One region of the Arthrobacter sp. StoSoilB22 genome, then DNA from elsewhere that is predicted to be linked to it. Evidence: riboswitches for the same ligand, from Rfam matches in the RefSeq annotation. Region 1 holds a riboswitch; the other holds the start of a gene.

Evidence for each region. Region 1 has a riboswitch for glycine ahead of gcvP (aminomethyl-transferring glycine dehydrogenase). Riboswitches for the same ligand answer to the same signal wherever they lie in the genome.
Region 2: linked by a shared signal. The riboswitch ahead of gcvP (aminomethyl-transferring glycine dehydrogenase) and the one ahead of gcvP (aminomethyl-transferring glycine dehydrogenase) in region 1 are both predicted to bind glycine.

The regions. Positions count from the first base shown of each region.
Region 1 covers NZ_AP024652.1:4,341,839-4,345,249, reverse strand. Annotated here, with positions in the region: gene LDN70_RS20130 (PucR family transcriptional regulator) at 1-1,242, shown strand, start outside; glycine riboswitch at 1,317-1,415, shown strand; gene gcvP (aminomethyl-transferring glycine dehydrogenase) at 1,565-3,411, shown strand, end outside.
Region 2 covers NZ_AP024652.1:1,031,683-1,035,093, reverse strand. Annotated here, with positions in the region: gene gcvP (aminomethyl-transferring glycine dehydrogenase) at 1-2,233, opposite strand, end outside; glycine riboswitch at 2,414-2,511, opposite strand; gene LDN70_RS05070 (TetR/AcrR family transcriptional regulator) at 2,605-3,144, opposite strand; gene LDN70_RS05065 (MFS transporter) at 3,218-3,411, shown strand, end outside.

The DNA.
Region 1 (3,411 bases):
GCTTGCGACAGGCTGCCGTTGCCCCTGCTCAACATCCCGTATCCCTTGCCGTTCATCGCGATAGCCCGCTCGGTTGCTGAGGCGTCGTTGGTGGAAGAATCCCGACGACTCCGGCAGACAGCGCGGGTCTACGATCTACTCCGGACTGTCGGGGCATCCGAGGATCATTGGCAGAGCCTTGTCCAGCGGCTTGCCACGGAGCTCGACGCAGAGCTGTTCGTGGTGGACCGCCGCTGCCTGCATCCGTGGCATCCCGAAGGTCAGCGGCTCCCGGACTTCCTGGCCGACGAATGGGCCCCGCTTCCCGGCCGGGTCTCTGTGGCCGGCAAGAACTTCCAGTGGCACCGGATCCGCGGCAGGCACGTGCTGACCATGGACATTCCCACCCATGCAAACGCGCTTCTGGTGGTGCTGCCCAACAGCGAACCGCACCCGGACGCCGTCGTACTTCTCCATGCCGCGACCGTGCTGGGACTGCAGCTTTCGCGCATCGTCCTGTCGTTGGAAGGCCGCCACCGGCTGGCCGGCGAGTTCCTGATGCAGGCCATGGAGGGACGCCTCGGAGTGGCCGAGATGGAGAGCCGGCTGACGGCTTTTGAGGTGCCGGCCCGGGATTTCGTGCTCGCCTCCATGTCGGCGGACGCTGCCAGGGAATTGGACGCTGTCAAGCAAGCGGACGACGGCGGTGGGCTGGCTGGCGTGCACATCGAACTGTGGCGGCACGGAGTTGCGTCAGCGTCCTTGAAGCGGAACAACAGGCTGCATGTGGTGGTCCCAGCTGATGTGGACGACGACGTCCTGGCGCACTGCGCCGGCGCGGAAACCGTCATCGGCATCAGTGCCCCGGCCGCCGTTGCGGGGCTGCAACGGGCTCTTCAGGAGTCCCTTTGGGCTCTCGGCTCGGCCAAGGCCAACAAGCTGGACGTCGCCCACTATGCGCAGGGGCCATCGTGGTTGGGCATGACGGGTTTTGAGGAAGGAACGGCGCTGGTCCGGCGACTGCTGGGCCCAATTTTTGACTACGAGCAGAGCCAGGACGGCGATCTCATCGTCACCTTGCGGACCTATCTGAACTCGCAGCGTTCCTGGCAAAAGACGGCTGCCGCCCTGTTCGCGCACCGGCAAACAATCATCTACCGCATACGAAAAATCGGTGAGCTGACGGGGCTGGACATGGGTGAGACCTCCACGGTGGCGCAACTCTGGTTCGCGTTGCAGATTCACGAGACCATGCACCAGTAGCCGCACCTTGCTTGCGCTTTTTCGAAACTACCCGCTATGGTGTGAAGCGTGTCACTCAGGTGGCGCAACGCTTTTGATCTGCGGCGGGAGAGTCCTGCCGGTACATCCAGTCAGGCGCCGTAGGAGCAAATCCTCCCCAGGAATCTCTCAGGCCCACGTACCGCCGCGGTTAGGCAACTCTGGAAAGCAGTCCGGGCAACCGGGCTCACCGACGGTGCAAGCAGGAGACCATCCCTGCGGAATCTCTCAGGTCCAATACAGAGCGGGGAGGAACCCCACATCATCGTGGCGCTCAGTGGGCGCCTGAATCATGGAGTTCCTCTTGACTGTTAAATCAACCCCCACCGCCTTCGCGGACCGGCATATTGGCGCCAGGCGCCAGGCCGACGTTGACACCATGCTCAAGGCAATCGGCTACGACTCTGTCGACGGCCTGGTAGACGTCGCGGTCCCCGATTCCATCCGCCAGGACACTGCCCTGAAGTTGCAGGACGCCCTCACCGAGGTGCAGGTACTTGCCGAGCTCCGCAAGCTGGCGTCCAAGAACAAGACCGCTGTCCAGATGATCGGCCAGGGCTACTACGACACCGTGACGCCCCCGGTCATCCGCCGCAACATCCTCGAAGCTCCGGCCTGGTACACGGCCTACACTCCGTACCAGCCGGAAATTTCCCAAGGTCGTCTGGAAGCACTCCTGAACTTCCAGACCATGGTGCAGGACCTCACGGGGCTGCCCATTGCCAACGCTTCGCTGCTGGACGAAGCCACCGCCGTGGCTGAAGCTGTGCTGCTGATGCGCCGGGCCAACAAGAACAAGGCTGCCAAGGACGGGAAGACTGTTCTGGACGCTGACCTCCTCCCGCAGACCATCGCGATAGTGAAGGGCCGCGCCGAGGCGCTGGGCTTCGAGGTTGAGATTGCGGACCTGTCGGCCGGCCTTCCGGACGGCGACATCAACGGTATCGTCCTGCAGCAACCTGGCGTTTCGGGCCGCGTTTTCGACCATTCCGGCGTCATTTCTGATGCGAAGGAACGCGGTGCCCTGGTAACGGTTGCCGCCGATTTGCTGGCGCTCACCCTCATCACGCCCCCGGGCGAGCAAGGTGCGGACGTCGCCGTCGGAACCGCACAGCGTTTCGGTGTGCCGCTGTTCTTCGGTGGCCCGCACGCTGCCTACATGGCCGTCCGCGAAGGCATGGAGCGCACGCTTCCCGGCCGCATCGTGGGCGTCTCCAAGGACAACGCCGGCGTTCCTGCCTACCGCCTGGCACTCCAGACCCGCGAGCAGCACATCCGCCGCGAGAAGGCCACGTCCAACATCTGCACCGCTCAGGCTCTGCTCGCGATCGTCGCCTCGATGTACGCCGTGTACCACGGTCCCGAAGGCCTGAAGGCGATCGCCGAAACAGTCCACGGGCACGCCCGTGTTTTGGCTACAGCACTGCAGAAGGCCGGCCGCGAACTCGTCTCCGAGGCCTTCTTCGAGACCCTCACCGTCCGCGTTCCCGGCAAAGCTGACAAGGTCATCGCCGCCGCCGAAGCCCGCGGCATCAACCTGCGGCTCATCGACGCGGACACCGTTGGCGTTTCCGTTGATGAAACCACGACGCCGGAGGTCCTCTCCGCGGTGGCCGTCGCCTTTGGTGCCGGTCCAGTAAGGGACGCCGCAGGGTTCGAACTGCCCTCTGAAGTGGTCCGCACCTCCGATTTCCTGCAGCATCCGGTGTTCAATACGCACCGTTCCGAGACGCAGCTGTTGCGCTATATCCGCAAGCTGTCCGATCGGGACCTCGCGCTGGACCGAACCATGATCCCGCTGGGCTCGTGCACCATGAAGCTCAACGCGACCGCCGAGATGGAAGCGATCTCGTGGCCGGAGTTCGCTTCCATCCACCCGTTCGCTCCCGACCACCAGACGGCCGGTTGGCGTGAACTGATCACCGACCTCGAGGCGGACCTCACGGAGATCACCGGCTACGACCAGGTCTCCATCCAGCCCAATGCCGGTTCGCAGGGCGAGCTGGCCGGCTTGCTGGCGATCCGCGGCTACCACCTGTCCCGTGGCGACGAGCAGCGCACTGTCTGCTTGATCCCTGCTTCGGCTCATGGGACCAATGCTGCCTCGGCTGTGCTGGCCGGCATGAAGGTTGTTGTGGTGGCTACGGCTGC
Region 2 (3,411 bases), 1.2 Mb from region 1:
CGAAACGGGATGCGGAAATCGGGACGTCGTTGCCCTCAGTCCAAGACGCGGCATCACCGGGCATGAACGGCGCCAGGTGTGCCTTCGCCGCTACCGGGCCAACGCCCGGTCCACCACCACCGTGCGGGATGCAGAAGGTCTTGTGCAGGTTCAGGTGGGACACGTCGCCGCCGAACTTGCCCGGCTGGGCCAAGCCAACCAGCGCGTTGAGGTTGGCGCCGTCGATGTACACCTGGCCGCCGGCCTCGTGGATGGCGTCGCAGACTTCGCGGACGTCGGCGTCGTACACACCGTGCGTGGACGGGTAAGTGATCATGATGGCGGAGAGAGCGTCGCGGTTAGCTTCGATCTTGTTCTTGAGGTCAACGTGATCGATGGTGCCATCCGGAGCGGTGGCAACAACCACTACCTTCATGCCGGCGAGCACTGCCGAGGCAGCGTTGGTGCCGTGCGCGGAAGCAGGAATGAGGCACACGTTGCGCTGATCATCGCCATTGGACAGGTGGTAGCCGCGGATGGCCAGGAGGCCAGCGAGCTCACCCTGCGAACCGGCATTCGGCTGGATGGACACCTGGTCGTAGCCGGTGATCTCAGTCAGCTGCGCTTCGAGGTCGGTGATGAGATCACGCCAACCCTCGGTCTGCGAATCCGGAGCGAACGGGTGGATCGAGGCGAATTCCGGCCAGGAGATGGCTTCCATCTCTGCCGTGGCGTTGAGCTTCATGGTGCAGGAGCCCAGCGGAATCATGGTGCGGTCCAGCGCGAGGTCGCGGTCAGAGAGCTTGCGGATGTAGCGCAGTAGCTGGGTTTCGGAGCGGTGCGTGTTAAACACCGGGTGCTGCATGAAATCGCTGGTGCGCTCCACGGAGGATTCCAGGGCGAAGCCTTCAGCGGTTTCGGTTACCGAAGCACCAAAGACTTCAAGGAGACCGCCGACAATCTCAGATGTAGTGGTCTCGTCAACAGACATACCCACGGTGTCAGCATCAATGCCGCGGAGGTTAATGCCTTTGGCCTCAGCGGCGGCCACGATCTCCGCAGCCTTACCGGGGACGCGGACGGTGATGGTGTCGAAGAAGGAACCGTGGAGGACCTCGACGCCGGCCGCCTTCAGGGACGCTGCAAGGGTACGGGCGTGACCGTGCGCGGTCTCCGCGATCGCTTTCAGGCCTTCAGGGCCGTGGTAAACGGCGTACATGGAGGCCACGATGGCCAGCAATGCCTGTGCCGTACAGATGTTGGAGGTGGCCTTCTCGCGGCGGATGTGCTGCTCGCGGGTCTGCAGCGCCAAGCGGTAGGCGGGGACACCGGCGTCGTCCTTGGAAACGCCCACCAGACGGCCGGGCATGGAACGCTCCAGCCCCTTCTGGACGGCCATGTACGCAGCGTGCGGGCCGCCGAAGAACAGCGGAACGCCCAGGCGCTGTGCGGAACCAACAGCGATGTCGGCGCCCTGCTCACCGGGAGGGGTGATGAGCGTAAGGGAGAGGAGATCGGCAGCCACGGTGACCAGTGCGCCGCGTTCCTTGGCTGCGGCGATGACCTCGGAGTGGTCAAAGACGCGGCCGGAGACGCCGGGCTGCTGCAGGACAACACCGTTAATGGTGCCTTCCGGGAGACCAAGCGAGAGGTCAGCAACCTCAACCTCAAAGCCAAGCGCTTCCGCGCGGCCCTTCACGATCGCGATGGTCTGCGGCAGGCAGTCGGCGTCAAGGACGGTCTTGCCATCCTGGGCAGCTTTGTTCTTGTTGGCGCGGCGCATCATCAGGACGGCCTCGGCCACGGCAGTTGCTTCGTCCAGCAGGGAGGCGTTGGCGATCGGCAGGCCAACCAGGTCCTGGACCATGGTCTGGAAGTTGAGGAGCGCTTCGAGGCGGCCCTGCGAGATTTCCGGCTGGTAGGGGGTGTAGGCGGTGTACCAAGCCGGAGATTCCAGGATGTTGCGGCGGATCACCGGCGGCGTCACGGTGTCGTAGTAGCCCTGGCCGATCATCTGAACGGCAGTCTTGTTCTTGGAGGCGAGCTTGCGGAGCTCGGCAAGAACCTCAACTTCGCTCAGGGCGTTTTGCAGGGTGAGCGCAACATCCTGGCGGATATCGTTCGGGACGGCGGTGTCGACCAGCGAATCGACGGTGTCGTAGCCGATGGACTTGAGCATGGTCTCAATGTCGGCCTGGCGGCGGGCGCCGATATGCCGATCGACGAAGGTGGTGGAGGCAGAACTAACCGTCACGAAGGAACTCCATTACTTGGGCGGCGTTTGGGTACGCCACAGCGGCTGGGTTCCTCCCCGCTCTGTATTGGACCTGAGAGTTTCCGCGCGTTGCGTGAACAACCATCGCTTGCACCGTCGGTGAGCACAGTACCCGTTCGCCCGTGGATAGGCTGAGTACCTGCTGCTTTCCAGAGTTGCCTCGCCGCGGCGGTGCGTGGGCCTGAGAGATTCCTGGGGAGGGTTTGCTCCTACGGCGCCTGCATCACTTGCCTGCAGGACTCTCCCGCCGCAGATCAAAGGCATGTTCAATTGTGTATGGGCACCATGTAGGGCACGCCACAAGAGTTAATTGTCCTACGCTCGGGCCTCAGCAGCAAATGGATGAGCTGCTACTTCCGCAGGCGTTCAAGGACCCCCAGAAGGATTTCGACGTCGGCCTCCCGCCCGGCATTGCCGCCCTCCTGGCCGCCTTCAAAGATCGCGTTGAAATAGAGTCCGTCGCCCATATAGCTGACAGCCTTGGCAACCTCGGGTCCGACGTCTTCTGCCAGCACGTCAAGCCACCGCTGTTGAATTGCGGCAAACCTGCGGCGGGTTTCCTCGTGAGCCACCTCAGCCAGCCTGGTAGCGGCGACGAATGCCCGGTCCATGGGCGTATCTGCCCAGAGAGAGGACCTGATGAAGTATGCCGCTGAACCATCCGGCGCCGCCTTCATGAGTTCAGTATCTTCATCGGCCAGCAGGTCCAGGCGCTCCAAAAGGGCCGTAATCAGCGCTTCCTTGTTGGGGAAGTGGTAGAGCAGTCCGCCTTTGGACACCCCTGCGCGCTTGGCGACGGCGTCTAGTGTGGCAGCCCGCTCCCCTACTTCTATGAGGAGGGCTTCAAAGGCATCCAGGACGGCGTCCCGGGCAATTGGTTTTCGTGGCATGTATCCATCATTCCCTAAAGGTTCATGGGGGCTATAGTTGAAACTGTACCGTCTGGACGGTATAGTTGAATCCATGTTCTCGCCGTCCTCAACCCAAGCACCCCGTTCCGCTCACCCCGTCAAGGGCCAAGCGGCACCGTGGCGCGACTGGACGGCCTTGGCACTCCTGATGTTTCCGGTGCTGCTGGTGGCCGTCGACAACACCGCGCTCACCTTTGCCTTGCCGGAGATTGCCCGCTCCCTGAATGTCGGAGGCGTGCAGTTGCT